2 regions of the Plantactinospora sp. CA-290183 genome follow, and region 2 is predicted to be linked to the other one. Evidence: predicted binding sites of a transcription regulator. Region 2 holds the regulator's gene; the other holds the start of a gene.
The links. Region 2 encodes HrcA, which represses chaperone genes, less so after heat shock. Its sites were predicted from a motif close to GGTTNGCACNCTCNNNNNGAGNGTGCNAACC; they were not measured.

Region 1: the regulator HrcA is predicted to act here: its motif matches at 14,724-14,754, upstream of groL (chaperonin GroEL).

The regions. Positions count from the first base shown of each region.
Region 1 covers NZ_JBNJMX010000003.1:184,071-199,996, reverse strand. The annotation lists gene ACQEUR_RS09005 (GroES family chaperonin) at 23-361, shown strand; gene ACQEUR_RS09000 (PrsW family intramembrane metalloprotease) at 457-2,151, opposite strand; SAM riboswitch class IV at 2,219-2,339, shown strand; gene ACQEUR_RS08995 (aminotransferase class V-fold PLP-dependent enzyme) at 2,386-3,678, shown strand; gene ACQEUR_RS08990 (FUSC family protein) at 3,753-5,060, opposite strand; gene ACQEUR_RS08985 (FAD-binding oxidoreductase) at 5,210-6,604, shown strand; gene ACQEUR_RS08980 (glycerol-3-phosphate dehydrogenase/oxidase) at 6,640-8,469, opposite strand; gene ACQEUR_RS08975 (S8 family serine peptidase) at 8,571-11,186, shown strand; gene ACQEUR_RS08970 (GNAT family N-acetyltransferase) at 11,289-12,266, shown strand; gene ACQEUR_RS08965 (hypothetical protein) at 12,377-12,619, shown strand; gene groL (chaperonin GroEL) at 12,853-14,475, opposite strand; gene ACQEUR_RS08955 (cold-shock protein) at 15,533-15,736, opposite strand.
Region 2 covers NZ_JBNJMX010000024.1:38,616-54,541, reverse strand. The annotation lists gene dnaJ (molecular chaperone DnaJ) at 1-710, opposite strand, end outside; gene hrcA (heat-inducible transcriptional repressor HrcA) at 803-1,825, opposite strand; gene ACQEUR_RS22340 (DUF4870 domain-containing protein) at 2,111-2,791, shown strand; gene hemW (radical SAM family heme chaperone HemW) at 2,864-4,087, opposite strand; gene ACQEUR_RS22330 (enoyl-CoA hydratase-related protein) at 4,105-4,890, shown strand; gene ACQEUR_RS22325 (hypothetical protein) at 4,987-5,847, shown strand; gene ACQEUR_RS22320 (phytanoyl-CoA dioxygenase family protein) at 6,113-7,024, shown strand; gene ACQEUR_RS22315 (GlsB/YeaQ/YmgE family stress response membrane protein) at 7,165-7,449, opposite strand; gene ACQEUR_RS22310 (NUDIX hydrolase) at 7,462-8,076, opposite strand; gene lepA (translation elongation factor 4) at 8,073-9,953, opposite strand; gene ACQEUR_RS22300 (DUF4240 domain-containing protein) at 10,188-10,724, opposite strand; gene ACQEUR_RS22295 (phosphotransferase family protein) at 10,987-11,970, shown strand; gene rpsT (30S ribosomal protein S20) at 12,125-12,391, shown strand; partial or broken gene ACQEUR_RS22285 (hypothetical protein) at 13,101-13,424, opposite strand; gene holA (DNA polymerase III subunit delta) at 13,421-14,395, opposite strand; gene ACQEUR_RS22275 (ComEC/Rec2 family competence protein) at 14,851-15,926, opposite strand, start outside.

The DNA of each region.
Region 1 (15,926 bases), on a different contig from region 2:
GACGCGCGGTACGGTTCCGGTCGTGACCGCCGACCCGAACACCGACAACGGCCTGCCCATCCGCCTGCTGCACGACCGGGTGCTGGTCCGCACGGAGGGAAGCGAGGGCGAACGCCGCTCGACCGCCGGCATCGTCATCCCGGCGACCGCCTCGATGGGACGGCGCCTCGCCTGGGCGACCGCGGTCGGCGTCGGTCCGAACGTCCGCGCCATCGTCTCCGGCGACCGGGTGCTCTTCGACCCGGACGACCGGTCCGAGGTCGAACTCCACGGCCGGGAGTACGTCCTGCTACGCGAGCGCGACGTGCACGCCGTGGCCGCCCAGCGGGTGGAGACCGACTCCACCGGGCTGTACCTCTGAGCACCGCCGCTCCGGGCCGGATCTGAGCACGCCACTTCCCGCCGGACTGGGCACGGCCACTTCGGGCCGAATCTCCACGCCGTCGTCGGCGCTGGTCAGCGCCCCGGCGGGGGTCCGTAGCCGGCACCGGGCGGCGGGCCGTAGCCGGTCGGTGGCGGGACGTGGCCACCGGGCGGGGGCCCGTAGCCGCCGGATGCCGCCGGGCCATAACCACCAGGTGGCGGACCGTAACCAGCGGATGGCGGAGGGCCGTAGCCGCCACCGGGCGGCGGAGGGCCGTAGCCGCCACCGGGCGGCGGGGGCGGATAGCCGGGGCGCGGGGCTGGGCCGGGGTAACCGGTCGGTGCCGGCGCGCCGGCCGGCACGAGGACGACCGGAATCGGCACCACCGGCTCCTCCGGCGCCTCGACGGTCCGGCGCACCCCGTCCGGGAAGTTCAGGTGGTATCGGGCACCGTCCCACACCCCGACCGGGGCCTGCGGGTCGCGGCCGACGAAGGCCCCCCGGAACGACTGGATCGCGTCGAGCAGCCGCCGCTCGTCACCGGCCGCGCGGGCCAGGTCGGCCGGCCGACTGTCGAGCCCGCGCAGCATCCCGTCGCGCAGCAGCGCCAACCGGGTCGCGGCGAACTGGAAGCCCCGCATCGCCTTGAGCCCCTCCGGCCCGGCCACCCGGCGGGCCCACTGCCGGGCCGCGTGCCGCCGGCCGAGGCTGGTCAGCGCGGCGACCTCGGGCGGGGTGAACCAACCGGCCCGTACGTAGTCGGGCAGCCGGCGCTCGGTCAGCCGGCCCTCCCAGCCGCGCAGCCAGATGGCCAGGCCGACCATGCCGAGGAAGATCGGCACCATCAGGCCGATGTAGCCGTAGAGCAGGATCAGCGGCTGCCCGGTCTGCTGCGCCAGCGTCGGCATCAGGTTCCAGGTGCCGTGCAGCATCATCGCCAGCAGCAGGCCGGCCAGGGGAGCGAAGATCCGTACCCGCAGGTCGGCCGAGCGGGCCGCGACGCCCAGCCCGACGCCGGCCATCGAGGTGAAGAGCGGATGGGCGAAGCCGGTGAGCAGGACCCGCACGATGAAGAGCCCGAAGAGGTTCTGCGCCCCGGTGGCCGGCCCGTACTCGTCGACGCCCTGGCCGTAGGCGAGACCGCCGAGGTAGAGGATGTTCTCCACCATGGCGAAGCCGACGGCCGACAGTCCGCAGTAGACGATGCCGTCGGTGATCCCGGACCACTCCCGGCGCCGGAACACCAGCAGCAGGATCGGCCCCAGCGTCTTGGTCAACTCCTCGATGAACGGCGCCACCAGCACCGCGACGAGCGAGTCGGAGAGACCGGCGGACTGGAACAGACCGGCCGCCCAGGTGTTCACGTTGAGCGAGGCGTAGGTGGAGACCGCCGCCCCCCAGGCGAAACAGAAGAGCAGGTACTTCATCGGCTCCGGCTCGTACCGGTCCAGCCAGAGGAAGCAGGCGACCAGGACGGGGACCGGCAGGATCGCCGCCACCAGTCCGATCACCAGGGCCTCGACGCCCAACCGGCTGCCGAGGGTGAGCAGCATCGCCACCGCGCTGCCGGCGATCAGCAGGATGGCGCCGGCCATCACCAGGATGCGCTGCCAGCCCAGCCCCGAGCGCGGCATGCTGGCCGACACCGGCAGCCCGACGTGCGACGGCACCCCGGCCGACAGCGGCGGCGGCCCGTACGAGGGCGGCCCGTACGCCGGTGGCGGCCCAGGCGGCGGTACCGGCGACGACGACGGGTGCGGCGCGGCACCGCTCGGGGTCTCGGGCATGCGGTCAGCGTAGCCACCCGGGACACCGCTGGTCGGAGCAGATCCGGGCCGGTTATGCTCGCTTCCAGGTCACGAGTGCCAGCGTCCAAGCCCCGGCTTGCTGGCCGGCAACCCTCGTCGAGGTTCGCGGTGGGGTGCCCCGGGTGATGACCGGGTCCGGTTCATGTCGTGCCGGGCAAGCGCGGACCCCGTTCCATGCCGCCCCGGGGTCCCTGGACCCTCGGAGGTGCCTCCATGACCACCACTCTCGTTCCCGCGCTCCGGTCCGCCACGGAACCGGACCCCGCCCGGCCGGCCGAGGCCGCCGACGCTGGTCCCGGGCCGCTCGGCGTGCTCGGCGTACCGGGTCAGGTCAACCTCGACTACGCCGCGACCGCGCCGTGCGCGCGGGTCGCGGCCGACGCGGTGGCCGAGCTGCTGCCCTGGTACGGCAGTGTGCACCGGGGTGCCGGAGCGGCGTCCCGGCGGAGCACCCTGGCCTACGAGCGCGCCCGGCAGACCGTGGGTGACTTCCTGGGTGCCCGGGGCGACGACCACGTGATCTTCACCCGGAACACCACCGACGCGCTCAACCTGCTGGCCCGGGCCCTGCCCGCCGGCACCACGGTGGTGACCTTCGCCGGGGAGCACCACGCCAACCTGCTGCCCTGGCGCGGCGGCACGGTACGGCTCCCGGTGCCCCGCTCCGCGGGCGCGGCGCTGCGCGCCCTCGACGCCGCCCTGGGCGAACTGCGCCGTGACACGGACGGTGCGGCGCCGGTCCTGGTCGCGGTGACCGGGGCCAGCAACGTCACCGGGGAGTGCTGGCCGGTGGCCGAGCTGGCACTGGTGGCGCACCGGCACGGCGCGCGGATCGCGGTGGACGCCGCCCAGCTGGCGCCGCACGTTCCGCTGGACATCGCCGCCCTGGCCGTGGACTACGTGGCGATCTCCGGACACAAGCTCTACGCGCCGTTCGGCGCCGGGGTGCTCGCCGGGCGGGCCGACTGGCTGGACGCGGCCCCGCCGTACCTGGCCGGGGGCGGGGCGACCACCGCCGTCGGGGCGGCCACCCACGACGTACGGTGGGCGCGCGGGCCGGCCCGGCACGAGGCGGGTACCCCGAACCTGCTCGGCGCGGTGGCGCTGGCGGCGGTCTGCGCGGCCCTGGAGTCGGCGGACCGGACCGCGCTGCACGCCCGGGAGCAGGCCCTGCTGGCCCGGCTGCGCTCGGGGCTGGCCGCGCTGCCGGAGGTGCTGGAGCTGCGCACCTTCGACGCGGCCGCTCCCCGGGTGGGCATCGTGTCGTTCGTGGTCGCCGGCCGCGACTCGACGCGGGTCGCCGAGGAACTGGGCCGGGAGCACGGCATCGGGCTGCGGGACGGCCTCTTCTGCGCGCACCCGCTGACCCGGCGGCTGCTCACCGAGGCGGCCACCCGGGCCGGGCGGAGCGATCTGCCACCGACCGCGCTGCGCGCCAGCATCGGGCTGGGCAGTACCCGGGACGACGTGGACCGGCTGCTGACCGCCCTGGCCGGGCTCGGCTGAGCACGCCTGCCCAGCCGGCGGCCGGCACGGTCGTCGGCCCGGCGGCCGGCGGGTTCGTGAGCGCGACCGGCGCGTCAGGGGTTCGTCGGCCCGGCGGCGGGCGGGTTCGTGGGCGCGGCCGGCGCGTCCTTCGGCCCGGCGGCCGGCGGGTGCCGGGGAGCGGCCGTCGGCGGCGGCGCCCCGGCGTCGGCGGCCGGCGCGGCGGCCGGCCCGGCGTGGCTGCCGACCGCCTTGCGGACCAGGCGGTTCGCCTCGGTCCGTTCGATGCCGGTGGCCCGCAGCAGGTCGCTACCGGTGGTCCGGACCTGCGCGATCACCACGCTGCCGGAGAAGCCCACCCCGTCGGCGTACGCCCGGCCAGCCTCGCTGACCGCCTGTAGCGCCTGTTCCCGGGCGGCCTCCGGCGCGACACCGACGCCGAGGTCCTTGCGGAGCAGCCGCACCGACTCGGCCAGGAAGTCGACCGCGGTCGGCATCGTCTCCGGGATCGGTTCGTCGTCCTCCAGCGCCGTGACCGCCCGCCGGATCAGCGTCCCGCTGTTGTGTACGGCGTGGTTGATGTACCGGGCGCTCTCCACGTACTGGGCCAGCGCCCCCCGGCGGTGCCAGCGGGCGGGCGAGAGGTTGGCGGTCTCCCGGCCGCCCTCCAGCGCCTCCTCCAGGCCCTCCAGGTGCCGCTCCACCACGTTCAACCGGTCCAGCGCCGCCTGCGCGCGGCTGGCGTCCCGGTCCCTGAGCGCCTTCCCGGTCTCGGACAGTTCCTCGGCGAGCCGGCCGAGCGCCGGCCGGGCCGCCCGGTCCACCACGCGCAGCGGGTTCAGCGGCAGCAGCAGGGTGATCACCACGAGACCGGCGAGGCCGCCGATGAGCGCGTCGATCACCCGGGGCGACTCCAGGTTCGTCATCTGCGGCGCCAGCGCCACGATCAGTACGGCGGTGGCCGCCGCCTGGGTGACCACCGCCGGCCCGCCGCCGAGGAAGATCGTCACCACGATGGAGAGGAAGACGATCACGCCGAGCTGCCAGGGCCCGCTGCCGCCCGCGACCACCAGGGCGTCACCGAGGCCGATCCCGACGGCCACCCCGATGATCAGCTCGACGGTCCGGCGCAGCCGCTGGCCGACCGAGGAGGCGAGCGTGCCGATCGCCGAGATCGGCGCGAAGACCGGCTCGGGATTGCCGAGCAGTTCGTGCGAGGCGACCCAGGCCAGCGAGGCGGCGATCGCCGCCTGCAGCGCCAGCACCAGGTTGAACCGCACCGCGTGCCACCGGTCCCGCAGGGTGGCCCGGGACCGCTTCCGGGCACCCTCCAGCGTCTCGGCGATGCGCCGCCGGTCGAGGTCACGACGCCGCAGCGCCGTGAAGTCCCGGACAGAGCGCATGCCGGGGACTACCCGCGCAGGGGCGGGACGAACCCGCAGCGGGGGCGGCGTCGGACAATCCCGACGACTCGGTCCAGCCGGCGTGCGCCGCCCGGCACCGGCGATCGGCCCCATGGTCGGCCGGACCTCCGGCGGCTAGCCTGCCAACCATGCCGGATCTTCTCGACGACCTGCGGGCCGCGCTCGGCGACGCCGCCGTACTCACCGATCCCGATCTGCTGGAGGGCCACCGGCGCGACGAGGCCGACCTCTGCGCCGCCGGTACGCCGGCGGTGGTGGTCCGGCCGCGGAGCACCGCCGACGTGGTCACGGTGATCGAGGTGGCGGCGCGGCACCGGGTACCGGTGGTGCCGCAGGGCGCCCGGACCGGCCTGGCCGGGGCGGCGAACGCGGTCGACGGCGCCGTCGTGCTCTCCATGGTGGCGATGAACGAGATCCTGGAGGTCGACCCGGTCAACCGGATCGCGGTGGTGCGGCCCGGCGTGGTCAACGCCGCCCTGGCCGGCGCCGTCGCCAAGCACGGGCTGCGCTACCCGCCCGACCCCGGCTCCTGGGAGTCCTCCACCATCGGCGGCAACGTGGCGACGAACGCCGGTGGCATGTGCTGCGTCAAGTACGGGGTGACCACCGAGTACGTCCTCGGCCTGGAGGTGGTCCTCGGCACCGGCGAGGTGCTGCGCACCGGGCGGCGTACCGCGAAGGGCGTGGCCGGTTACGACCTCACCCGGCTCTTCGTCGGCTCGGAGGGGACGCTCGGCGTGATCACCGAGATCACCGTCGCGCTGCGCCCGGCGGCGGAGGAGTCGCTGACCCTGGTCGCGGTCTTCCCCTCCACCGCCGCGGCCGGCCGGGCGGTGGCGGAGATCTCGGCCGGCGGGCTCACCCCGAGCCTGCTGGAGCTGCTGGACCGGACACACCTGGCCGCGATCGAGGCGTACCAGCCGATGGGGCTGCGTACCGACGCCGAGGCGCTGCTGCTGGCCGCCGCCGACACCGGTCCCCGGGCCGCCGCCGACCTCGCCCGGCTGGCCGAGGTCTGCACGGCCAGCGGTGCCGACGAGGTCTACGCGGCCACCGACGCGGTGGAGGCGGCGGCGCTGCTCCAGGCCCGCCGGCTGGCCCACCCGGCGATGGAACGCTTCGCCGCGCAGGCGTACCCCGGCGGCAACGGCGGCCTGGTCATCGACGACGTGGCGGTACCCCGGGACGCGCTCGCCGCGCTGCTGGACGGCACGGCCCGGATCGCCGTCGAGTACGACGTACCGATCGGCGTGGTCGGGCACGCCGGTGACGGCAACATGCACCCGAACATCGTGGTGGACCGGGCCGACCCGGCCAGCCTGGAGCGCGGCCGGCGGGCGTTCGACGCGATCATGGAGCTCGGGCTCTCGCTCGGCGGCACCTGCAGCGGCGAACACGGCATCGGCCTGCTGAAGCGGGACTGGCTGGCCCGGGAGATCGGCCCGGTCGGGGTACGGGTGCACCAAGCGATCAAGGACGCTCTCGACCCGGCCGGCCTGCTCAACCCCGGCAAGGTGCTCTGACCACCCCGCCGGCCCGGCTCGCGCGGGCGGGCGGGTCAGCCCGGCAGTTCCACCCCACCGAGGCCGGCGCCGGCGCTCCGGTCGGCGGCGAAACCGCGCACGTCCGGGGCGCCCAGCCGGGCCGCGTCCGCGGTGGCGTCGTCCGGCATCCGCTGCGACTGCCGCTCCGCCTCGACCCGGGCCAGGTAGTGCTCGACCTCCCGGGCCCGCACCGCGGCGTTCCAGCCCAGCACCCGGCCCATCACCTCGGCGGCGTGTTCGGCCGACTCGGCGCCGCGGTGCACCGTCTCGAAGGAGATCCGGGTACGCCGGGTCAGCACGTCGTCCAGGTGCAGCGCCCCCTCGGCGCCGGCCGCGTACGCCACCTCGGCGGCCAGGTATTCCGGTGCCCCGACGATCGGCGAGCCGAGCAGCGGATCCGCGTCGACCATGGCGAGCAGCTCGGCGGCGAGGTTGCCGTACCGCTCCAGCAGGTGCTCCACCACCCCGGCCGGTACGCCGTGCCGGCGGGCCAGGTCGGCGCGGTCCCGCCACAGCGCGGCGTAGCCGTCGGCGCCGAGCAGCGGCAGGTCGGCGGTGCGCGACGGGCGTGCCCCACCGAGCCGGCGGGCCGCCCGGTCGACCACGTCGGCGGCCATCACCCGGTAGGTGGTGTACTTGCCCCCGGCGACCAGCAGCAGCCCGAGCATCGGCTCGTAGACCGCGTGCTCCCGGGAGAGCTTCGAGGTCGAGTCCGCCTCGCCGCCGAGCAACGGCCGCAGCCCCGCGTAGACGCCCTCGATGTCGGCGGTGGTCAGCGGCCGGTCCAGCACGGTGTTGACCTGGTCGAGCAGGTAGTCGATGTCCCGGGCCGAGGCGGCCGGGTGGGCCCGGTCGAGCCGCCAGTCGGTGTCGGTGGTGCCGATGATCCAGTGCCCGCCCCAGGGGATCACGAAGAGCACCGAGGTGGGGGTACGCAGGATCAGCCCGGCCTCGCCGGTGATCGCCGAGCGGGGCACCACCAGGTGCACCCCCTTGGAGGCGCGCACCCGCAGTCCGCGCCGTACCCCGACGTCGCCCAGCAGCTCGGACATGTCGTCGCTCCACACTCCGGTGGCGGCGATGACCGTACGGGCCCGCACCTCGAACTCCGCGTCCGGTGAACCGGGCGGCGCCTCCATGTCCCGGACCCGTACCCCGGTCACCTCGCGGGCCTGCCGGGTCAGCCCCACCACGCGGGCGCTGGTCACCACCGCCGCGCCGAGGCTGGCCGCGGTCCGGGCCAGCGTGACCACCAGCCGGGCGTCGTCGACCTGCCCGTCGTAGTAGCGGATCGCGCCGGCGATCGCGTCGGCGCGCAGGCTGGGAAAGGTCCGGCGGGCGCCCTCGCGGGTCAGGTGGCGGTGCAGCGGCATGCCGCGCCCGCCGCCGAGCATGCCGGCGAAGACATCGTACGCGGCGACGCCGGTGCCGTAGTAGGTCCGTCGCCAGGCCCGGCCGGGCAGGCCGGTGCGACCGCCGCCGGCCGGCAGCGGGACCAGGATCGGTACCGGACGCACCAGGTGCGGGGCGAGCCGGGTGGCCAGCAGGCCCCGTTCGGTCAGCGCCTCGTGCACCAGGCCCAGCTCCAACTGCTCCAGGTAGCGCAGGCCGCCGTGGATCAGCTTGCTGGACCGGCTGGAGGTGCCGGCCGCGTAGTCGCGGGCCTCGACCAGGGCCACCTTGAGACCCCGGGAGGCGGCGTCGAGGGCGGCGCCCGCTCCGGTCACCCCACCACCGATGACGAGTACGTCGAACCGCTCACTCCGCAGCCGGCGCAGGTCGGCGCTGCGGCGGGACGGCGAGAGCCGGCTCGCGGTGTTCCGGGAAACGTTGGGGTCACGCACCTGTCCACGGTACCGCCGCCCGCCGAGCCCGCCCGCCGGCACACCACACCGGCCCGTACCGCCGGGGCGGGCCCGTGGCGCGCAGATCGTAATCTGCACCCATGCAGGCTGGTCCCCCACCACCGCCCGGTGAACGGTTTCCGCCGCCCGCCGTCGTGGCGCCCGGGGGCCGGCCTCCCGGCGTCCCGGGCAATCCGTGGCCGGTGCTCGCCGCCGCGTTCCTCGGCGGGTGGGCCGTGGTGGTCACCGTGGGCGGCCAGGGCAGCGGCTGGCTCGTCGGACAGTTCCTGCTGATCAGCGGGCTGGACCAGCCGGCCTGGGCCGGGCCGCTCGCGGCTGCCGGTACCACGCTGCTGGTGGCGCCGCCCGCCGCGCTGCTCTGCTGGCTGCCCCGGTCCCCGGCGGTCCGCGCGGCGGGTCGCGCCTGGCTGCTCGGCGCGCTCGCCCTGGGTGCGCTCGGTCTGCTCCGGGCGATCCCGCTGCCGGCGCACGAGGGCTACCTGGCCGCCCTGGCCGCCACGGCCGCCCTGGCGGCGGTGCTGGTCCGCCGGTTCGGCCCCCACCGGGAGCGGGCCGGGGCCGGCCACCGCCCGGGTCCGGGCCGCGCCGGAGGGGATGACGCGGGAAAAGACCGGACCGGCGCGCCGGGCCGGGCCGGTACCGACCCGGCCGCGCTCGGGCTGGCGGTGGCGGCCGGGCTGGCGCTGCTGCTGCCCTGGCTCTGGGTGGGCGCGCTCGGCGGTGTACTGGAGACGGCGGCCGGGCTGTCCGCCGCCGCCGCGATCGGCTGGCTGGCCGCGACCATCCTCGACAGCGACTTCTGGGCCGCCTACGACCGCTGCGGTGCGAGCCGGCCGGACCCCTCGGGCGCGACCGGCGCCGGTGCCGGCACCGGCGCCGGCACCGCTGCGGGCCGGCCGGGTGGCGGTCCCCGGCTGGTGCTGGTCGGCGGCCTGGTGGCCGGGGTGGCGCTGGCCCTCGTCGCGGCCGGGACCGGCCAGTCCGGCGTACCGCTCGCCGCCCTGCTGGTGCTGCCGCCGGCCGGCTTCGCCCTCGCCGGGCTCCGGCCGGTGTCCCGGGCCGCCGCCGGCCTGGCGGGCGGAGCCCGGGACGGCGGGGCGGGCAGCGGGGTGGTCGGCTGGCTGGTCGGCATCGCCGCCGCCGGGCCGCTGCTCTTCGTCGACCCGGACGAGGTCACGCTGCTGCTCGTCCCGGCCCGGGACGTGCCGACCTGGACGGCCGTCGCCGCCGGCGCCTCGCTCGCCGTCGCGGTGCTGCTCGGCATCGGGTACGGCGTCGGCCTGGGCCGCTCCGGCGCGCGCTTCCCCCGCCGCCCGGTCGCCGCCGCCGTTGCCGCCGTGCTCCTGCTCGCCGCCGCCGTGGTGTACGCCGGGCCCGGCGCGCCGGGCTGGCACGGCGACCGGCTCTTCGTGGTGTTGAAGGAGCAGGCGGACCTGTCCGGGGTGCCGGCCGGCCCGTCCGGTGCCGCCGGACGGGAGGCCCGGGGCCGCGAGGTGTACCGCCGGCTGGTCGAGACCGCCCGGCGCTCGCAGGCCGACCTGCGCCGTCAACTGGACCGGCTGCACCTCGACCACACGCCGTACTACCTGGTCAACGCCGTGGAGGTCGACGGCGGCCCGGCGGTGCGGGCCTGGCTGTCCGGCCGTGACGACGTCGCCGAGGTGCTGGTCAGCCAGCGGCTGCGTCCGCTGCCGGCCGGCCGTACGCCGATGCGGGGTGCGGTGGCCGCGCCCACGGCGCCCACCTGGAACCTGCGCCTGATCGGCGCGGACCGGGTCTGGTCGCAGCTCGGCACCGACGGTGCGGGGATCGTGGTCGGCGGTTCGGACTCCGGCGTGGACGGTGCACACCCGGCGCTCGCCGGCGGCTTCCGGGGCGGCGACGACTCCTGGTACGACCCGTGGAACGGCTCCGGCGCCCCGACCGACCAGAACGGCCACGGCACCCACACGCTCGGTACGGCGGTCGGCGCCCGGAACGTCGGGGTGGCTCCGGGGGCGCGCTGGGTCGGTTGCGTGAACCTCGACCGCAACCTGGGCAGCCCGGCCCGCTACCTGGACTGCCTCCAGTTCATGCTCGCGCCGTTCCCGGCGGGCGCCGACCCGCTCGTCGACGGCCGGCCCGAGCGGGCGCCGCAGGTGCTGACCAACTCGTGGGGCTGCCCGCCGGTCGAGGGCTGCGCGACGGAGACCCTCCGCCCGGCCACCGCCGCGCTCGCCGCCGCCGGCATCTACTTCGTGGCCGCCGCCGGCAACACCGGGCCGTACTGCGGGTCGATCGACGATCCGCCCGCGCCGTACGCCGAGGTGTTCACGGTGGGGGCGGTGGACCGGGACCGGCGGGTGACCACCTTCTCCAGCCGGGGACCGGCGGCCGGCGGTGCGGCGAAGCCGGACGTGGTGGCACCGGGCGCCGACGTGCTCTCCGCCGTGCCGGGCGGCGGCTACCGGGCGACGGCCGGCACGTCGATGGCGGCTCCGCACGTGGCCGGGGTGGTGGCGCTGATGTGGTCGGCCAACCCGGCGCTGATCGGGGACGTGTCGACCACCAGCCGGATCCTGCGGGAGACCGCGACGCCCGCCGAGGCGTCCCGCGATCCGGACGACACCTGCGGTTCGGACGCCCACGTGACCGGTGCGGGGCTGGTCGACGCGTACGCGGCGGTCCGGGCCGCCCAGGCGGTGGAGCGGCGTTGAGCCGGCAGCGGGGTTGGGCATCGAGCCGGCGACGGACGCGACGCCGGGCGAGGGCGACGGCCGACCGCGCGGAGTCGCGCACGATGATCTAGGGTCCCCCTGGTGGACGCCGAGTTCTCCCTCGTCGAGCTGACCGACGACCTGCTCCCCGCCGTCGTGCTGCTCTGCCAGGAGTCCCTGGACCTGCCCGAGGACGCCACCGAGGCGGCGGCGATCGTGGCCCGGTTGCGCGACGACCGCCCACTGCCCGGTTCGGCCGAGCGCCGCCGTACCGTCGGGTTGGTCGCCCGCTCCGGCGACGCGCTCGCCGGCGTGGTCCTCGGTTCGATCGCCCGCCGCGACCCGGGCACCGGCCATGTCGACCTGCTCGCGGTCCGCCCCGAGCTGCGCCGCCGGGGCGTCGGCCGGGCCCTGCTGCTGGCCGCCGAGGGCGCGCTCGCCGGTGTCGGGGCGAGCCAGGTGCTGCTGGCCGGCAACGCCCCGCACTACGCGTGGCCGGGCATCGACGTGCGGTACACCCCGGCGATCTGCACCGCGCTCGCCCTGGGCTACACGCCGGACGGCACCGCCTGGAACATGACCGCGGACCTCTCCGACGAGTCCTCCCCGGCGTTGCGGGGCACCGGGGCCGGCGAGGCGCGGCTGGCCGGCGAGGGCGTGACGGTACGCCGGGCGGTGCCGGGGGACCTTCCGGCGCTGGTCGAGTTCGCCCGGGACAACTTCGGCGGCAGTTGGGACGCCGAGGTGGCGCACTCGATCGGCCGCCCGGACGCCGGCTGCCATCTCGCCGTCCGTACCGCTGCCGGGGGCGGGGACGAGATCCTGGGTTTCGCCGCGTACGGCTCCTCCCGGCCGAGCTGGTTCGGGCCGATGGGCACCGCCTCCGCCGCGCAGGGGCTCGGGATCGGCGGCGTGCTGCTGCGCCGCTGCCTGCGCGACCAGTGGGCGGCCGGGCATTCTCGGGCGCAGATCGGCTGGGTCGGGCCCGTACCGTTCTACGCGGCGAGCGCCGGGGCGTGGATCGAGCGGGTCTTCTTCCTCTACCGCAAGCGGCTCACGCCGGCGGCCGGGACGAGCTGAAACTCCCGAACGGCCCGCAAAGACCAGAGAACGGGAGCAATACCCATATAGCGCCATTCTCCGGTACGTCGTCCGCCGTGCTCCTACCGTTGTCAGGTGAGGAGGAAGTCATGGCGAAGGACGACGAACCAATTGACGATCTCCAGCCGGTCGCGTTGACCCGGGTCACAAAGGTGCCCGCGGAGACGCCGGTGAGCCGGCTCGACTTCGGCGACGCCGTACAACGGGCCGAGATGGAGGGCGTCGCCGAGACTCCGCTCGAACCCGTGGAGATGGTCGACGCGCCGGTCCAGATCAGGAAACCCTTCACGCCGTTCGAGAAGCGACGCAACCAGCGGCGCCTGCCGACCTGACCCCGGTCGGCGTCGACGCTGCCGCCTGTCGGTCGGGTCGACATTGCCGGACCTGTCGGCCGGGTCGACATTGCCGGGCGTCAGTCCCGGTCCACGCTGCCGGACCTGCCGGCCCGGTCGACGCTGCCGGATCTGTCGGCCGCTGGATCGGGTGGCCGGCCCGGCCATCGGACAGACAGCGACGAGGGGCGGACCGCTCGCGCGGCCCACCCCTCGCTACGTGGAGCCTGGACTCAGAAGTCCATGTCCCCGCCGCCCGGCGCAGCCGCCGGGGCCGGGTTCTTCTCCGGCTTGTCCGCCACCACAGCCTCGGTGGTCAGGAACAGCGCGGCGATCGACGCGGCGTTCTGCAGCGCCGACCGGGTCACCTTGGCCGGGTCGATGATGCCGGCCGCGAGCAGGTCGACGTACTCGCCGTTCGCGGCGTTGAGGCCGTGCCCGGGGTCGAGGTTGCGTACCTTCTCGACCACGACGCCACCCTCAAGGCCGGCGTTGACGGCGATCTGCCGCAGCGGGGCGTCCAGCGCGACCTTGACGATGTTCGCACCGGTCGCCTCGTCACCCGCGAGGTCCAGCTTGTCGAAGGCGGTCTTGCCGGCCTGCACCAGCGCGACGCCACCACCGGGGACGATGCCCTCTTCGACGGCGGCCTTCGCGTTGCGGACCGCGTCCTCGATGCGGTGCTTGCGCTCCTTCAGCTCGACCTCGGTGGCCGCGCCGACCTTGATCACCGCAACGCCACCGGCCAGCTTGGCCAGCCGCTCCTGCAGCTTCTCGCGGTCGTAGTCGGAGTCGCTCCGCTCGATCTCGGCCCGGATCTGGTTGACCCGGCCCTGGATCTGCTCGGCGTCGCCGGCACCGTCGACGATGGTGGTCTCGTCCTTGGTCACCACGACCTTGCGGGCGCGGCCCAGCATGTCGAGGCCGACGGCGTCGAGCTTGAGGCCGACCTCCTCGCTGATCGGCTGGCCACCGGTGAGGATGGCGATGTCGCCCAGCATGGCCTTGCGACGGTCACCGAAGCCCGGCGCCTTGACGGCGACGGACTTGAAGGTGCCCCGGACCTTGTTGACCACCAGGGTCGCCAGGGCCTCGCCCTCGACGTCCTCGGCGATGATGGCCAGCGGCTTGCCCGACTGCATGACCTTCTCGAGGATCGGCAGCAGATCCTTGACCGAGGCGATCTTGTTGTTGACGATCAGGATGTAGGGGTCGTCGAGGACGGCCTCCATCCGGTCGGGGTCGGTCATGAAGTACCCCGAGATGTAACCCTTGTCGAAGCGCATGCCCTCGGTGAGCTCCAGCTCCAGCCCGAAGGTGTTGCTCTCCTCGACGGTGATGACGCCTTCCTTGCCGACCTTGTCCATCGCCTCGGCGATGATCTCGCCGACGCTGCTGTCACCAGCGGAGATGGAGGCGGTGGAGGCGATCTGCTCCTTGGTCTCGACGTCCTTGGCGAGCTTGCTCAGCTCCTCCGAGACGCTCGTGACCGCGGCCTCGATGCCCCGCTTCAGGGCCATCGGGTTCGCGCCGGCCGCGACATTGCGCAGGCCCTCGCGGACCAGCGCCTGGGCCAGGACGGTCGCCGTCGTCGTGCCGTCACCGGCAACGTCGTCGGTCTTCTTGGCGACCTCCTTGACCAGCTCCGCGCCGATCTTCTCGTACGGGTCCTCGAGCTCGATCTCCTTGGCGATGCTCACACCATCGTTGGTGATGGTGGGAGCGCCCCACTTCTTCTCGAGCACGACGTTGCGGCCCTTGGGGCCGAGCGTCACCTTCACGGCGTCGGCGAGGGTGTTCATACCCCGCTCGAGGCCACGGCGCGCCTCTTCGTCGAACGCGATCATCTTGGCCATACGGCGTTGTCCTCCTGGACACTCACGGCCACCGGAGTCTCGTCGACCCCGACGTGCCGCCTGATTACGCACCTTCGGACGTCACCGCTGCGTCAGCTCGCGGCGTCGAGGGCGCCTGTGCGCCTGATCGACTCCGACGCGCTGGGCGACGGTGACGTTCGCCGGCCGGGCCGGATAGCCCGCGACGACCGGCCATGTGCCGCAAGCCCCTCCCGCGGACTCGCGACCGTGGCCCTACCGCCCCGACCTTCTGGCACTCGCGGCGCGCGAGTGCCAATCACTTGTTTAGCACTCTCACCTGCCGAGTGCAAGCGAGTAGGCGCGACCCGGCGAGGTGGATGACGGGCGACCAGACGGACCCGGGCCAGGTGATCTGCGCGGATCCAGCCACCGGCCCGCCCCGGGGAACGACCGGCCGGAATGCGAAGTCCGGCGCCCGCGCCGAGGGAAGGCGCCCGGCGCGCCGGGCGCCTCAGTCGCGTCCGGCGCGTCCCGCGCGACGGGGATGACGGCACGACGGCGATGACGGTGCGACGGCGCCAGCGGCACGTGGAGCGACGCAGCCTGCGAGGAACGGCGTCGGGCCAGCGGCACGTGGAACGGCGCAGCCGGCGAGGAAGGGCCGCCCGGCGCCAGCCGGCTCGGGGACGGCGACCCGGGGATCGCCGCCCGTCCTCAGCGGGCCGCGGGTCAACCCGGCTGGAGCCCCACGGATCGGCCCGGCCAGGGCCCACGGATCGGACCGGCCGGAGCCCCACGGATCGGCCCGGCCAGGGCCCACGGATCGGCCCGGCCGGAACCCACGGATCAACCCCGGCCGGGCCCGACCGGCGCCCGCGCGGAAGGCCTCGGACACCCGCGAGGAACCAGCCGGAGCCGGTGGCGGACCGGTCGGCAGGGCCGAACAGGGTCGGCGGCCGAACAGGGTCGGCAGCCGGACCGAGCGGCGACGGGGCGGCGGGCACGCTACGGCTGGAGAATGCGCCCCGGACCGGATAGGAAACCGGATCGCCGGGTGTCGAAGTGCCGAAGGGGGTAGGCCGCTATTTCGGCGGCCTCACGCGATGAGGCGGACCTTCTCCGCCTGCGGACCCTTCTGGCCCTGCGCGATTTCGAACTCGACGCGCTGACCGTCGTCGAGTGCCTTGTAGCCATCCATCTCGATCGCGGAGAAGTGGACGAACACGTCCTGTCCACCGTCGACCGCGATGAAGCCGTAGCCCTTTTCGCTGTTGAACCACTTCACGGTGCCCTGCGCCACGGTGCACTTCCTTACTTCGGTCGCGCCGGGGTTGACGACTCCCCCGGCGTCGACGCGTACGCCTGCCGGGGCCGCCGAGCCGGGTTCCGGAAGGTCCACCGAATCGAGCGGCCGAAACCGCACCGTACACCAGGTCTGTCGCCAACGCACTACTCCAAAACGGGCAGCAGGCTCAGAACCGCACGGTTCT
Region 2 (15,926 bases):
CCCTGCTGGGCGAGCCGGATCCGCATGCCGTCCTCCACCCCGGCCGGGATCTTGACGGTCAGCGAGCGGCGGGTACGCACCCGCCCGTCACCGGCGCAGGTGGGGCAGGGGTGCGGGATGACGGTGCCGTAGCCCTGGCAGACGGTGCACGGCCGGGACGACACCACCTGGCCGAGGAAGGTTCGCTGCACCGACTGCACCTCGCCCCGACCACCGCACGCCTCGCAGGTGGCCAGGTGCGTGCCGGCCGCCGTACCGGCACCGGAGCAGGTGGTGCAGAGCACCGCCGTGTCGACCGCGATCGGCGCCTCCACGCCGAACGCCGTCTCATGCAGGTCCAGTTCGAGCCGGAGGATCGCGTCGGCACCCGGCCGGGTCCGGGGACGGGGCCCCCGGGAGCCGCCCGCGGCACCGAAGAACGCGTCCATGATGTCCTGGAAGCCGACGAAGGGCCCGCCGGCGCCACCCGGGCCCGCCCCGGGACCGCCACCGGGGGCGAGGGGGTCGCCGCCCAGGTCGACGATCTGCCGCTTCTGGTCGTCCGAGAGGACCTCGTACGCGGCGTTGATGTCCTTGAACTTCTCGTGCGCCTCCGGGTCCGGGTTCACGTCCGGATGGAACTGCCGCGCCAGCTTCCGGTAGGCGCGCTTGATCTCGTCGTCGGAGGCGTCCCGGCTGACGCCGAGAATTCCGTAGTAGTCCTTGGCCACTGCGTTCCGTGTCCTCATGTCTCGCGTTACCGTCCGCCGGTCGTCAGGTCAGTGTCTCGTCGGATCAGTCTGCTGGTCACGTCGGTCGGTGTTCAGTTCTCCGCCAACACGTCGCCGACGTAGCGTGCCACGGCGCGCACCGTGGCAATGGTGCCCGGGTAGTCCATCCGGGTCGGGCCCAGGACGCCGAGCCCGCCGACGATGGTGGCCCCCGGACCGTATCCCGTGCTGACCACCGAGGTCGCGCGCAGGTTGTCGAACTCGTTCTCGTCACCGATCCGGACCCGCAGCGTGCTCGGCTCGACCTCGCCGATCAGCTTGAGCAGGATGACCTCCTCCTCCAGCGCCTCCAGGATCGGCCGCAGCGACCCCTGGAAGTCCAGCAGCCCGGCCCGGGTCAGGTTGGCGGTGCCGGCTAGGGCGATCCGCTCCTCGGAGCGCTCGATGAGCGTCTCCAGCAGGACGGTGGAGAGCGTGGCCATCGTGGCGCGCAGCTCGGCCGGCACCTCGTCGACCAGCACCTGGACCAGCGGCGGGGTGTCGGAGAGCCGGTTGCCGCAGAGCTTCTCGTTGAGGATCCGGCGCAGGTCCGTCACGTCGTCCGCACCCACCGGCGCGGGCAGCTCCACCAGGCGCTGCTCCACCCGGCCGGTGTCGGCGATCATGACCAGCATCAGCCGGGTCGTGGAGATCGGCACCAGCTCCAGGTGTCGTACGGAGGAGCGGGTCAGGCTGGGGTACTGCACGACGGCGACCTGGCGGGTCAACTGGGCCAGCAGCCGCACCGTACGGTGCACCACGTCGTCGAGGTCGACCGCGCCGACCAGGAAGCGCTCGATCGCCCGGCGTTCGGCCGGGGTGAGCGGCTTGACCCGGGAGAGCCGGTCGACGAAGAGTCGGTAGCCGCGGTCGGTGGGCACCCGGCCGGCACTGGTGTGCGGCTGCCGGATGTAGCCCTCCTCCTCCAGCACTGCCATGTCGTTGCGGACGGTGGCCGGGGAGACCCCGAGCTGGTGGCGCTCGACCAGCGCCTTGCTGCCGACCGGCTCCTGGGTGGCGACGTAGTCCTCCACGATCGCCCGGAGTACGTCCAGCTTGCGGTCGTCGAGACCCATCCTCACCTCCCTGCGACGCGCCGACTCCGGAGCCGGCGCGACCGGAGCGGCCCCGACGGTCGGATCACGACACCCATCTTTGGCACTCGACTGTAGCGAGTGCCAGTCTACGACCAAGAACCCCCCGTAGGCGATGATCATTTGGCCGGCCACCCCCCGGCCCCGACAATCCGGCCGGCCAGCTCACCCTACCTCGGGGCACATACCAGGCGCGGCCGGCTATTGTCCAGATTCAATCAGCCGGCCCGTCTGGCGCGCCTTGATCCGGCCCCCTACGGTGGCCCCATGACCGAACCGCCCCGCCCGCCCGGAGAGGGCGGCCCCTGGCCCGACCCGACCTCGCCGCCGCCTCCCGGATCGCATCCGATGCCGGGCGAGGGATACCCGCCACCCAGCTCCGGCGGCGCGGCCTATCCGCCGCCGACCCCGGGCGGGGGCGCCTATCCCCCGCCCACCCCGGACGGCGGCTACCCCCCGGGCGGCGGCTACCCCGGCGGACCGGGCGGCTACCCCGGCGGACCGGGCCCGAGCGGCTACCCCGGCGGACCGGGCCCGAGCGGCTACCCCGGCGGACCGGGCCCGAGCGGCTACCCCGGCGGACCGGGCGGCCACCCCGGCGGACCGGCGCCGGCCGGCTACGCGAACAGCGACGAGAAGACCTGGGCACTGATCGCGCACTTCGGCGGCGTCCTGGTGGGCTTCATCGCCCCGCTCGTCGCGATGCTGGCCAAGGGGAACGAATCACCCACGGTCCGCGCGCACGCCGTCGAGGCGCTGAACTTCCAGATCACCTGGGGGATCGCCACCATCGCCGCCAGCATCCTCGCGGTGTGCAGCTTCGGCATCCTCTCCTTCCTGCCCCTGATCACCCTGGCGATCATGGTGATCTTCGCGATCGTCGGCGGCATCAAGGCCAACGAGGGCAGCCTCTACCGCTACCCGATGAGCTACCGGATGGTGACCTGACCGGCGTCGGGCACCGGTCGAGGTGACCCGTGCGGGGTCCGGCAGCGGATCCCGCACGGACGCATCCGCGGTTCAGGGCAGCAGGTCCCGGACGACCGCGTCGGCGAGCAGCCGCCCGCGCAGCGTGAGCACGGCCCGGCCCACGTCGTACTCCGCCCCGTCGAGCAGCCCCGCGTCGCGCGCCTCGGCCGCTCCCGACCGGCCCGCGTCGTCCAGCACCGCCAGCGGCAACCCGGAGGCCAACCGGAGCCGCAGCATCACGTCCTCCACCCGCCGGTCCGCCGCCGACAGCAGCTCCCGGCCCTGCCCGGGTGACTCCCCGGCGCCGAGCCGCGCCGCGTACGCGCTCGGATGCTTCACGTTCCACCAGCGGACTCCGCCGACGTGGCTGTGCGCGCCCGGCCCGAGGCCCCACCAGTCGCCGCCGGTCCAGTAGAGCAGGTTGTGCCGGCACCGCGCGGCCGGCGTCCGGGCCCAGTTGGAGACCTCGTACCAGGAGAAACCGGCACCGGAGAGCGCGGCCTCCGCGGCCAGGTAACGGTCCGCCGCCACGTCGTCATCGGGGTACGGCAGCTCGCCGCGCCGCATCCGGACGGCCAGCCGGGTGCCCTCCTCCACGATCAGGGCGTACGCGCTGACGTGGTCGACCCCGGCGGAGATCGCGGCGTCCAGCGAGGCCGCGAAGTCCTCGGCGCTCTCCCCCGGCGTGCCGTAGATCAGGTCCAGGTTGACGTGGTCGAACCCGACGTCCCGGGCCTCCCGGGCGGCGGCCGTCGCCCGACCGGCGGAGTGCCGGCGGTCCAGGATGGCGAGCACCCCGGGCGCGGCCGACTGCATGCCCAGCGAGATCCGGTTGTAGCCGGCCGCCCGCAGCTCCTTGAGCGACTCCGGCGTCACCGACTCGGGGTTGGCCTCGGTGGTCACCTCGACGTCGCCGGCCAGACCCCAGAGCCGGTCGATGCCGTCCAGGATCCGGGCCAGGTCGTCCGGGGGCAGCAGGGTCGGCGTGCCGCCGCCGACGAAGACCGTGTCGACCCGGGCCGGGGGGCGCCCGCCGAGCACCCGGCCGGCCAGCGCCAGCTCGGCGAGGACCTGGTCGGCGTAGCCCTCCCGGCTCACACCCCCGCCCAGTTCACCGGCGGTGTACGTGTTGAAGTCGCAGTAGCCGCACCGGCTGGCGCAGAACGGGACGTGGACGTAGACGCCGAACCCGCGCGCACCGGCCTGGGCCAGCGCGGTCTCGGGCAGCGCGCCGTCGACGGGTACGGGTCGGCCTGCGGGGAGGGTGCCGGGCATACGACTAGTGTGCCGGCATGACCTCCGCCCCCGCCCCGCTCGTCCGGGTCTCGACCGCGCACGGGGTGACCACGCTCACCCTGGACAGCCCGCACAACCGCAACGCGCTCTCCACGCCGCTGATGATCGAGCTGATCGCCGGGCTGGCCGCCGCGGTGGCGGACGACGTCGTACGGGTGGTGGTGCTCTCGCACACCGGGCCGGTCTTCAGCTCCGGAGCGGACCTGAAGGAGACCGCCGCGGCGTACCAGAGCGGCACGGTCCCGGTGGCGATGCTGGGCGACCTGCTCACCGCCGTGTGGGAGTGCCCGAAGCCGGTGGTGGCCCGGGTCGGCGGCCCGGCCCGGGCCGGCGGGCTGGGGCTGATCGCGGCGGCCGACATCGCGATCTGCGCGCAGGATGCGACATTCGCCTTCACCGAGGTACGGATCGGGGTGATCCCGGCGGTCATCTCCGCGACCGTGCTGCCCCGGCTGCACCCGCGGGCCGCCGCCGAGCTGTACCTGACCGGTGACACCTTCGACGGACGCCGCGCGGCCGAGATCGGGCTCGTCACCGGCGTCACCACGGCGGAGGCGCTGGACGAGACGGTCGCCTCGTACTGCGCCGCCCTGCTACGCGGCGCGCCGGGCGCGTCGGTCGGGGTGAAGGAACTGCTGCGCCGCCCCCCGGCGGCCGGGTTCCGCGCCGATCTCGCCGAGTTGACCGAGTTGTCCGTCCGGTACTTCCACTCCGAGGAGGGGCGCGAGGGCGTCGCGGCGTTCCGGGAGAAACGGCCGCCACGGTGGGTATCCGGGGACTAGCCCCGCCCGGGTCGAACGGGCCGGGTGGGACTCGTCACAGCGGTAGGCACAGTTTTTGGGCGGGCGACGTACGCTGTGTCCATTATCGAGCAGGGGGTGGCGGTGCGGGCTCGGTCGATGGTGGCAGCGGGAGTGGCCCTGGCAGCGGTCGCCGGTTTCGGCCTCTACCTCGGGGCGCGGGAGCTGGGCGACACCCTCACGCTGCCGAGGATCTCCCGGGGCTGCGTGGTCGAGGCGGACGGCCGGGTCGCCCTCAACGCCGAGCAGATGGCGAACGCGGCGACGATCGCGGCGGTGGGGATCCGGCGCAAGATGCCGGAGCAGGCGGTCGTGGTCGCGCTCGCCACCGCGTTCCAGGAGTCCCAACTGCACAACCTCGCCGGCGGTGACCGCGACTCGATCGGGCTGTTCCAGCAGCGGCCGAGCCAGGGGTGGGGCACGCCGGAGCAGATCCGCGACCCGCGCTACGCCGCGACCAAGTTCTACAACGCCCTGCGGAAGGTGCGCGGCTGGGAGTCGATGGAGGTCACCGTCGCCGCCCAGGCGGTGCAGCGCTCCGCCTTCCCCCGGGCCTACCAGCAGTGGGCGGACGACTCGGCGGTGCTGACCCGGGCCCTGCTCGGCAACGCGACGGGCGCGGTGGCCTGCTCCGGCGAACGGGAGCCGGTGCTGCGGGGCACCGCCGCGACCACCGCCCTCACCGCCGGCCTGAGGCTGGACTGGGGCCGGTTGGAGACCGCCGCGGCGGCCGAGCTGGTCGGCCTGACCGTGGCGACCGCGGACGCGCAGGCCGGCTGGCGGTACGCGCACTGGCTGGTGTCGCACGCCGGGGACCATGGCGTCCGCCGGGTGCGCTACGCCGACCTGCAGTGGACGGCCGACGAGGGGACCTGGGCTCCGGTGCGGGACGCGCCGCCCAGCACCGACAGGGTGGTCGCCGAGGTCTTCGCGGACTGAGCCGGCCGCCCGCCACGCCCTCGCGCCCCACGCGCTTGCCCAGACCCACGATGTTTGACTCGCGGTGACTGCACAACGGGACATAGCGCTCGATTTCGTCGGGCCAGATCACCTTTCCGTGACGTCCCGTGAGATCGCAGCTTCCGTGCGTAGGACCAACCGGGCCCGCCGCGCACCCGGGCTGAGCACGCCCTTGCGGGTCTTGCCCCGCACGTTACGATCGGCAGCCTGTGTGCTCAGAGAAAGTTTCACCCTATGGGGAGGGATGGACGCGGTGTTCGACTACGGCGGCCGGACGGGTTACGAGCCGATCAGTGACACGGACCGCAAGGAGTTCCACGAGCAGGGCTTCCTGCTGCTGCGCAACGTCCTGACCGAGGACCACCGCGCGGCCCTGGAGGCGGCGGTGGACCGGGTCTACGCGGAGGAGAAGGCCGCCGGCAACACCACCAAGGACGGCACGCTGCACCTGCTCGGCTTCCTGGAGCGGGACGAGCTCTTCGGCAACCTGCTCACCCACCCGATCGCGTTCCCGTACATGTGGGGCCTGGCGGGCTGGAACATCTACACCCACCACAACCACCTGGACGTCACGCCGCCGGCACTGGAGCCCGAGAAGCCGTACTGGGGCTGGCACCAGGACGGCTACCGGCAGAACTCCGACCCGGAGACGATGGACCCGAACCTGCCGCGGCCGATGTTCTCGCTGAAGGTCGCCTACGTGCTCTCCGACCTGTCGGAGACGGGCCGGGGCGCCACCAAGGTGATCCCGGGCAGCCACCTGTGGAACTCGCTGCCCCGCCCGGCCGACCTCTCGGTGCACAACCCCGACCCGGAGGGCACCGTCGAGATCACCGCCAACCCCGGTGACGCGTTCATCTTCGACCGGCGGCAGTGGCACTCCCGGTCCACCAACCTCTCCAACATCACCCGGAAGATGCTCTTCGTCGGCTACACCTACCGGTGGATCCGGCCGCTGGACGAGCTGCACCCGGACGTGAACGGCGAGTGGTACGCGAACCGCACCCCGGTGCAGCGCCAGCTGATCGGCGAGGGTACGCACACCGCCAACTACTGGGGCATCAACTGGAACGGCTACGTGGACGACGAGATCCCGCTGCGCAAGGAGCTGAAGGAACGCGGTCTGCTGGACCGCAGCATCCCCTGGCTGCGCTGAGCACGGCCGGGTAAGGAGGGGGCCCTTCCTATCGTTTTTTGTATAGGAAGGGCCCCCTCCTTACAGGCACGCGCACAACGGCGAGGGGCGCCGGGCCGATCGGCCCGGCGCCCCTCGCCGCGGATCTGCTGGGGGTTGTGTCAGTAGCGGGTGACCCGGCGGCGTCGGCCGACCCCGGCCACCAGCGCGACCGCGATGGCGGCCAGCGCGATCTGGATCAGCAGCTCGATCCAGTCGACCCCGCGGGTCGTCGCCACTCCGGTGGCCCGGGCGATGACCGTGCCGAGCAGCGCGGCGCCGACACCGATCAGCATGGTCAGCCAGATCGGGATGTCCTGACGACCCGGTACGACCAGACGGCCGAGGGCGCCGATGACGAGGCCAACGATGAGCGCGGTGATGATACCCCAGACGGTGAGTTCCACGGCCGTCCTCCTTCAGTCGTCACACGTTGTTGTGGTGACTGCTAGATTCCCGGCGGCCGGAGAAACCAAACCGACCAGTTGCCCCAGACGTCGCGCCGCGTCCCGAACGGCCGCATCCATCGTGGAGAAGGCCAGCGGCGGCGGGCTGAGCAGGGAGAACCAGGCCATCTCGGAGGACTCGGCAGGGTCCAACGTGATTTCTTGATCACCCAAAGTCGCCAGGAAGAAGCTGTCCAGCACCGGCAGAAGCTCGTCCTGGAACTCGTAACTGCCGACGTACATCCCGATGAAGTCACCGAGGGTGACCTCCACCCCGAGCTCCTCGCGGGCCTCGCGCACCGCGGCGTCGGCGGGGTGTTCCCAGCCGTCGCAGAAGCCGCCCGGCGTCTCCCAGCGTCCGGCCATCGGCGGCGACGCCCGCCGGAGAGCCAGGAAGCGCGGCGCCGACCCGCCGGCACCCTCCGCCGGGCGGGGGTCGCGGTCGAGGACGAAGAGGCCGACGGTGGGACGGGGGTTGACGAAGAGCTGGTACCCGCAGCCGACGCAGGTCGTCGGCGGCGGGCCGGACAGCGGTGCGGCGCACCGGGGGCAGAAAGAGGCGCCGGGCCCGTACCCCCGGGGGTTCACTTCTTGCCGCCGGCCTTACCGTCGCCGGAGTCGCCGGTGGAGAGCGCGGCGATGAAGGCCTCCTGCGGCACCTCGACCCGGCCCACCATCTTCATCCGCTTCTTCCCCTCCTTCTGCTTCTCCAGCAGCTTGCGCTTCCGGGTGATGTCACCGCCGTAGCACTTGGCCAGCACGTCCTTGCGGATCGCCCGGATCGTCTCCCGGGCGATCACCCGGTTGCCGATCGCCGCCTGGATCGGCACCTCGAACTGCTGCCGGGGGATCAGCTTCTGCAGCTTCGCCGCGATCCCGACGCCGTAGTTGTACGCCTTGTCCTTGTGCACGATGGCGCTGAACGCGTCCACCGGCTCGCTGTTGAGCAGGATGTCGACCTTGACCAGGTCGGACTCCTGCTCGCCCGAGGGCTCGTAGTCCAGCGAGGCGTAGCCCTTGGTACGGCTCTTGAGCTGGTCGAAGAAGTCGAAGATGATCTCGCCGAGCGGCAGGGTGTAGCGCAGCTCGACCCGGTCCGCGGAGAGGTAGTCCATCCCCTTCAGGGAACCGCGGCGTCCCTGGCACAGCTCCATCACCGCGCCGACGTAGTCGTTCGGGGTCAGCACGGTGGCCCGGACCACCGGCTCGTACACCTCCGCGACCTTGCCGGTCGGGTACTCGCTCGGGTTGGTGACCGTCACCTCGGAGCCGTCCTCCAGGGCGACCCGGTAGACGACGTTCGGCGCGGTCGAGATCAGGTCCAGCCCGAACTCGCGCTCCAGCCGCTCCCCGATGATCTCCAGGTGCAGCAGGCCGAGGAAGCCGCACCGGAAGCCGAAGCCGAGGGCGGCCGAGGTCTCCGGCTCGTAGTTGAGCGCGGCGTCGTTCAGCTTGAGCTTGTCCAGCGCGTCCCGCAGGGCCGGGTAGTCAGAGCCGTCGATCGGGTAGAGGCCGGAGTAGACCATCGGCTTCGGGTCCTTGTAGCCGCCCAGCGCCTGGGTCGCCGGCCGGGCGTTGATGGTCACCGTGTCGCCGACCCGGGACTGGCGTACGTCCTTCACGCCGGTGATCAGGTAGCCCACCTCGCCGACGCCGAGCGCCCCGGCCTTCTCCATCTCCGGCGAGATCACCCCGAGCTCCAGCAGCTCGTGCACCGTGCCGAGAGACATCATCTTGATCTTGTCGCGCGCCTCGATCCGGCCGTCGATGACCCGGACGTAGGTCACCACTCCCCGGTAGACGTCGTAGACCGAGTCGAAGATCATGGCGCGGGCCGGCGCCGCCGCGTCACCGACCGGCGGCTTGAACTGCCGGACGATCTCGTCGAGCAGGTAGGCCACCCCCTCGCCGGTCTTGCCGGAGACCCGGATGCAGTCGCCCGGGTCTCCGCCGATCAGGTGCGCCAACTCCTCGGCGTACTTGTCCGGCTGGGCGGCCGGCAGGTCGATCTTGTTGAGCACCGGGATGACGTGCAGGTCGTTCTCCATCGCGAGATAGAGATTGGCCAGCGTCTGGGCCTCGATCCCCTGCGCGGCGTCAACCAGCAGGATGGCGCCCTCACAGGCGGCCAGCGAGCGGGACACCTCGTAGGTGAAGTCCACGTGCCCCGGCGTGTCGATCATGTTGAGCACGGCCTGCTCGCCCTGCCGGTCGCCCTCGCGGATGGTCCACGGCATGCGGACCGCCTGGCTCTTGATCGTGATGCCGCGTTCCCGCTCGATGTCCATCCGGTCGAGATACTGGGCGCGCATCTGCCGGGGGTCGACCACACCGGTGAGCTGCAGCATCCGGTCGGCCAGGGTCGACTTGCCGTGGTCGATGTGGGCGATGATGCAGAAGTTTCTGATCCGACCGGGGTCGGTGGCACCGGGGGTGTTCATGCCGGGGTCGAGCGTCGGTGGCACAGCAGTCCGTTCTCGTCGCGTGGCTGGTCTGGTCGCCGACTGGCGGTGAGCGACGGCCGGCATGCACCGGCCGCCCTCTATGATCCCACGCCGCCCGGACGGGAATCAGCACACTCCTCCGGCGGCCTCGCCCCGCCGGTCCGCCCGTCCGCCCCGTCCTGGCGTCACTGCCCCGGCGGCGGGATCGGCGTCACTCCCCCGACGGCTCGGCGTCACTCCCCCGGCGGCTCGGCGTCACTCCCCCGGCGGCTCCAGGAAGAGGCCGGCGAGCCGAGGCAGCCGGCGACGTGCCTCCTCCTCGTCGTCGAAGTCCCAGAAGTCACCCACCTGCGGAAGCGGCGCCGGATCGGCCGCCGCCGGCAGGTCCTCCCCGGTGACCCGGTGGTACGCCTTCTCCGCCACCGAGAGCATCTCCCCGGCCTCGAACTCGGCACCCGTCTCGGCGGCCCGGCGGACCACCGGCAGCTCCGCCAGCGAGTCCGGTTCGGCGACCGCCCGGGCGAAGACCGTCCGCCCCTGAGTGATCAACCAGCCACGGAAGTGGTCGAAGCCGTCGTCGGAGCAGCCCCCGTTGATCAGGTACGCGGCACCCCACAGATCCTCCCGGTGCGAGGCCGTCAGCACGCGGTCCAGGTGCCGGTCGAATCCGACGATCTCGGTGGCGTCGCGGCGGGACAGCTCCGCGACCACCCGCTGCGCCACGGCTGCCGCCGTTCCGTCGGCGCCCGCCCGCGCCGCGTCCATCAGTGCCCAGAACTCGTCGGTCCGCATGACCGGGCAGTCTGCCAGCCGGGACGCCCGGCCCGCTGCCGCCGCCCGGCCCGCCGCCGCGCCCGGCCCGCTGGCGGCGCCCGGGGAACAGCGCCCTGGCCCGCCGGCCGTCTGCTCGGCCAGGACCGACTCCGGCCCTCCCGGGCGCGGACGCGTCGAACCAACCGGACCGCCGCCCCCGGGCGTGACCCGGACCACCCGCGGTCCGCACCCCCGCGCGGCCGGGGCGGCGCCGGCCGGCGCACGGGGCAGGATGGTCCCCATGCGTGCGATCCCGTTGCCGCCCGTGCCGTACGGCGCGACCGCCGTGCGCCCCGACTGGGCCGACCTGCCCGCGGAGCTGCGAGCCGCGATCGCGGCCCGACTGGGCGCCCCGGTCACCTGGGCCGGTACGGCCGGCGGCGGCTTCACCCGGGGCTTCGCGGCCGTACTGCACACCACCGCCGGGGACCGGGTCTTCGTCAAGGCCGCCTCCCTGGTGGACCAGCGCCACCTCAGTGACTGGTACGCCCGCGAGGCGGCGGTCACCTCCGCGCTTCCGTCCGGCCTCGCCGTCGCCCGCCCCCGCTGGACCCTCACCGCGGCCGGGCACCACGTCGTCTGCATGGACGCCATCGAGGGGCGGATGCCGGCCCTGCCCTGGCGCCCCGCCGAACTGGACGCGACGCTCCTGGCGTACGCGGCCGTCGCCGACGCGCTGCGCGAACCGCCCGTCACACTGGCCGCCCTCGGGGCGCCCCAGCTCGCCGACCTGGCCCGCGCCGATCTCGCCTGGTGGGCCGAGCTGGCCGCCGGACGCGAGGCGCTGCCCGACCTGCCCACCACCGCCCGATCCCGGCTGGACGAGCTGGCCGCGCTGGAGTCCCTGCTGCCGGCGTACGCCGAAAGCAGGTCGATGATCCACTGCGACCTGCGCGTCGACAACGTACTCATCGACGCGGCGGGCGCGGCCTGGCTCTGCGACTGGACCTGGCTCTGCTACGGACCGGCCTGGTTCGACCTGGCGGGCCTGCTGGTCACCGCGTACGCCAGCGGGCTGGACGCCGACGGGCTCTTCGGCGCGCATCCGGCGGCGTACGGCGCACCCGCCGACGCCCTGGACGCCGCCCTCGCCGCACTCTCCGGTTACTGGCTGATCCGGGCGGCGGCCGGTCCCAGTACCGCCTCCCCGCACATCCACGCCCACCAACGCTGGAGCGGGGAGACCGCGCTGGCCTGGCTGGCGGAGCGGCAGGGTTGGCGGTGAGCCGACCCCGTGCGTGGTCGAGGCGTTTTGCTGCCCCCGCTGCTCACCTGGTAACGTAGCTCTTCGCGCGTGCCGACACGGCCGCATCGTGACAGTGCGACGTCGCCCGCGCATCAGGCAAACGAAACCCTAGCTACCAGGACGAGGCTGTCGCGTGGCGAACATCAAGTCCCAGATCAAGCGCAACCGGCAGAACGAGAAGCGCCGGCTGCGCAACAAGTCGGTCAAGTCGTCGCTGAAGACCGCCATCCGCAAGTTCAACGAGGCGAGCGAGAGCGGAGACGTCGACAAGGCCACCGAGCTGATGCGCGACGCCGCACGCCGCCTCGACAAGGCGGCCAGCAAGGGTGTGATCCACTCGAACCAGGCGGCGAACCGGAAGTCTGCGATCGCCAAGCGCCTGCAGACGCTCGCCTCCTGAGGCGATCCGCGATCTGACGATGGCCCTCGAGCCCGCCGGCTCGGGGGCAACTCGCTGTGCCCACGGACTGACGCAGGGCCATCGCCGGCTCCGCTGACCGCCGCCGCGCCCATGGTCCCGGCGGCGGGCGTGCTCACTCGTACCGGCGCCGGGCGGACTGGCGTGCCCGCTGCCGGGCGTCCATCGGATCGAACCGGTTCGGCCACCGGCGGTCGCTCCGCTGGTCCAACCGTTCGGACGGCTGGCTGTTGCGCGGCTTACCGGGCCTGGTTTCCGGCCCCGGCAGCGGCTCCACCTGGTCGGCACGGGTCGCCGTCGACCGCGGCTCGGCCGCGCCGGCTCCGGGCGCCGTCGACCCGTCGCCGGTACCCGGCCGGTCACCATCGGTGTCCGCCCGCTCGACGCCGGAAGCCCCCGCCCCCTCGTCGCCGCCCTGCCGGCCGGGCGGCCGGCCGGTGGCGGACGCCGGGACGGGGTAGGGCTTCCGCTCCCCGGGCGGCAGGGCGTAGGGCCGGGGCTTCGCGGTCAACTCCTGGCGGGGCCGGGCTTGTCCGCCCAGCTCCGGCCGCGACCGCATCAGCGCGGTGATGCTGAGCGGACGCCCCGCCGAGCCGAGCCGGGCCGGCAGGCGGCCGGTCGTCGGGGTACCCGTCGAGGCGGCGACGGAGCCGGCCGGCGACCGCTCGACCTCGGCCCGGGAACGCCGTGGGACGGTGGCCCGGCCAACCGCCGGCTGCATCTCCCGGCGGAACCGCTCCCGCTCGACGGCGGGCACCCGGGCCGCGGAGCGGACCACGGCGGCGGCCACCACATCGTTGATCTTGACCATCACCGCCACCGTCGCGGGCAGGATCAGCACCCCCCACCAGCTCACCAGCTCGGCCAGGGCGAGCAGCAGGCCGAGCACCACGGTGCCCTCGAAGAAGACGAAGCAGAGGATCCCGCCCGGGTCGACGTGGTGCAGCCGGAGCACCCGGGCGTAGAGCGGGCGTAGCCGCTCCTCCTCGGGTGACAGCGCGGCCGACCAGGTCATCTGGGGTTGCTCGCCTGACGTGCGGCGGCGACCGCGAAGACGGCTCGTTCGAGGGCGTAGCCCCGGTCGTCGGCCCCGCCCTTCACGGCGGCGTTGCACTCGGCGGCGGCGTGCATGGCGTCGGCCAAGCCCTCCGGGCTCCAGCCCCGGCTCACCCGCTGCGCCTTCTCGACCTTCCAGGGCGGCATGCCGAGGCTGCTGGCCAGCTGGTAGGCGTTGCCCCGACCGGCGGAGCTGACCCGCGCCACCGTCCGTACGCCGTCGGCGATCGCGTCCGCGATCGGGACGGGGTCGACGCCGACGTGCAGCGCCCAGCGCAGCGCTTCGAGAGCGCCCGGCAGGTCGCCCACCATCGCCGCGTCGGCCACCGTGAACCCGGTGACCTCCGCCCGCCCCCGGTAGTAGCGGGCGACCGTGTCCACCCCGATCCGCCCGTCGGTGTCGGCGACCAGTTGGGAACAGGCCGAGGCGAGCTCCCGCAGGTCGTTGCCGACCGCCGCGATCAGCGCCTCGGCCGCCTCCTCGGTGCATCGTCCACCAGCCCGGCGTATCTCGTCGCGCACGAAGGCCACCCGGTCCCGGTGCCCCTTCAGCTTCGTGGCCGGTACGACCTCGGCACCGGCGGCCCGGAGCCCGTCGGCGAACGCCCTGCCCTTCGCCCCACCGGCGTGGGCCACCACCAACTGCACGTCGGGGTCGGGATTCTTCGCGTACGACAGCAGCGCCGCCGCCAGGTCCTTGCGGGTGTCCTGACCGGATCGGACGACCAGCACCCGACGGCCACCGAACAGCGACGGACCGAGCAACTCGGCGATCTCACCCGGGCTCAACGTGCCCGCCTCGTGCTCCCGTACGTCGACGGCGGGGTCGGCGGCTCTGGCCGCGTCGACCGCGGCGGCGATCGCCCGGGTGGCGAGCAGTTCCTCGTCGCCGAGCACGAGCAGGACAGGAGCGAGGCTGGCAGGGATCACGCCGTCATCGTCGCACGCCCCACCGGCGCATCGGGCCTGGTCACCCCGGTCGCCGTGGCTGACCCCGCACTTAGCGCAAATCCAGACATCTATCTTAATTCCGGCATAGCTCCTCGCGGCGCGGCCGGCCCGCCCGCCGGACGCTGGCCCGCCGCCGGACCGGTCCGCCGGGGAGTGGCCGGGGCCACCGGCACTCCGCCCGAACTGGCGCAGTGCCGCCGGCGGTCCGCCCGGGGGAGGCCGACCGGGGGGTCCCGGGCGATCCACTCAGGACCGGTCGGCGTCGGACCCGGCGCGGTCACCGGGAAGCATCAGGGGCCCGGCAGGATCACCGGGCCCCGCACCGTGCCGATCAGCCGCCGAGGCCCTCCAGGTCCAGCTCGGAGACCGAGCCACCCCGATCGCCCCGCCGGCCAACCGGTCCCGCCCGGAACGCCGAACAGGGCATCCGCGGGTCATCGACCGGCCTCGACCGGATCCAGCCCGCGTACCGCCACCGCGAGCCCCTTCCCGCCGGTCAGCACCGCCAGGTCCCCGTCCAGGTCGGTACGCAGCACCCGGGCGCCGGATCGGGTCAACCGGGCCAGCACCCCGGGATTCGGGTGCCCGTACCCGTTGCCGGCGCCCACCGGCACCAGGGCCACGGCCGGCGCCACGGTGTCCAGGAAGGCCGGTTCCTGGTACGCGGAGCCGTGGTGCGCGACCTTCAGCACATCCGCCCGCAGCAGGTGGGACGGGAACCGGTCCAGCAGCGCCCGCTGCTCCTCGGACTCCGCGTCGCCGGTCAGCAGGACCACGGTGCCGCGCACCTGCGCCCGGAGCACCACCGAGTTGTTGTTCGGATCCGAACGGGTGCCGTGGATCGGATAGGTCGGGCCGAGCAGGGTCAGCGCCAGCGGACCGACCGCCCGGGTCCAGCCGGCACCGATCGCCACCACCGGGACCGCGTTCGCGGCGGCCACCCGCTCGACCGCGGCCCGCCCCTCACCCGGCTCCGGCCACTGCGGGGTGAGCACCGCACCCACCCGCCGCCCCCGGAACACCCCGTCCAGGCCGCCCACGTGGTCGACGTGGAAGTGGCTGACCACCAGCAGCGGCACGGACCGTACCCCGAGCCGGCGCAGGCAGCGGTCCACGGCGGCGGGCTCCGGGCCGGCGTCCACCACCACCGCCTGGCCGGCCCCGACCGGCAGCACCACCGCGTCGCCCTGGCCGACCGCACAGACCGCGACCAGCCAACCCGGCGGTGGCCAACCGGTGGCGACCAGTCGTACGGGGAGCGCGCCGACCACGACGCCGAGGGCGATCACCGCGACGAGGCGACGGACGAGCGGCCGGCGGGCGGCGACCAGGAGGGCGACGGTCAGCACGCCGAGCAGCAGTCCACCGGCCACCCCGTCCAGCCAGGGCAGTGTGCCGGCCGGCAACCGTGCGCCGTACCGGGCCACCAGGACGAGCCACCAGGCCGCCCAGCCACCGAGCCACGCGACGGCCTCGGCACCCGTCGGCCAGAGTGGAGACAGCGCCGCCG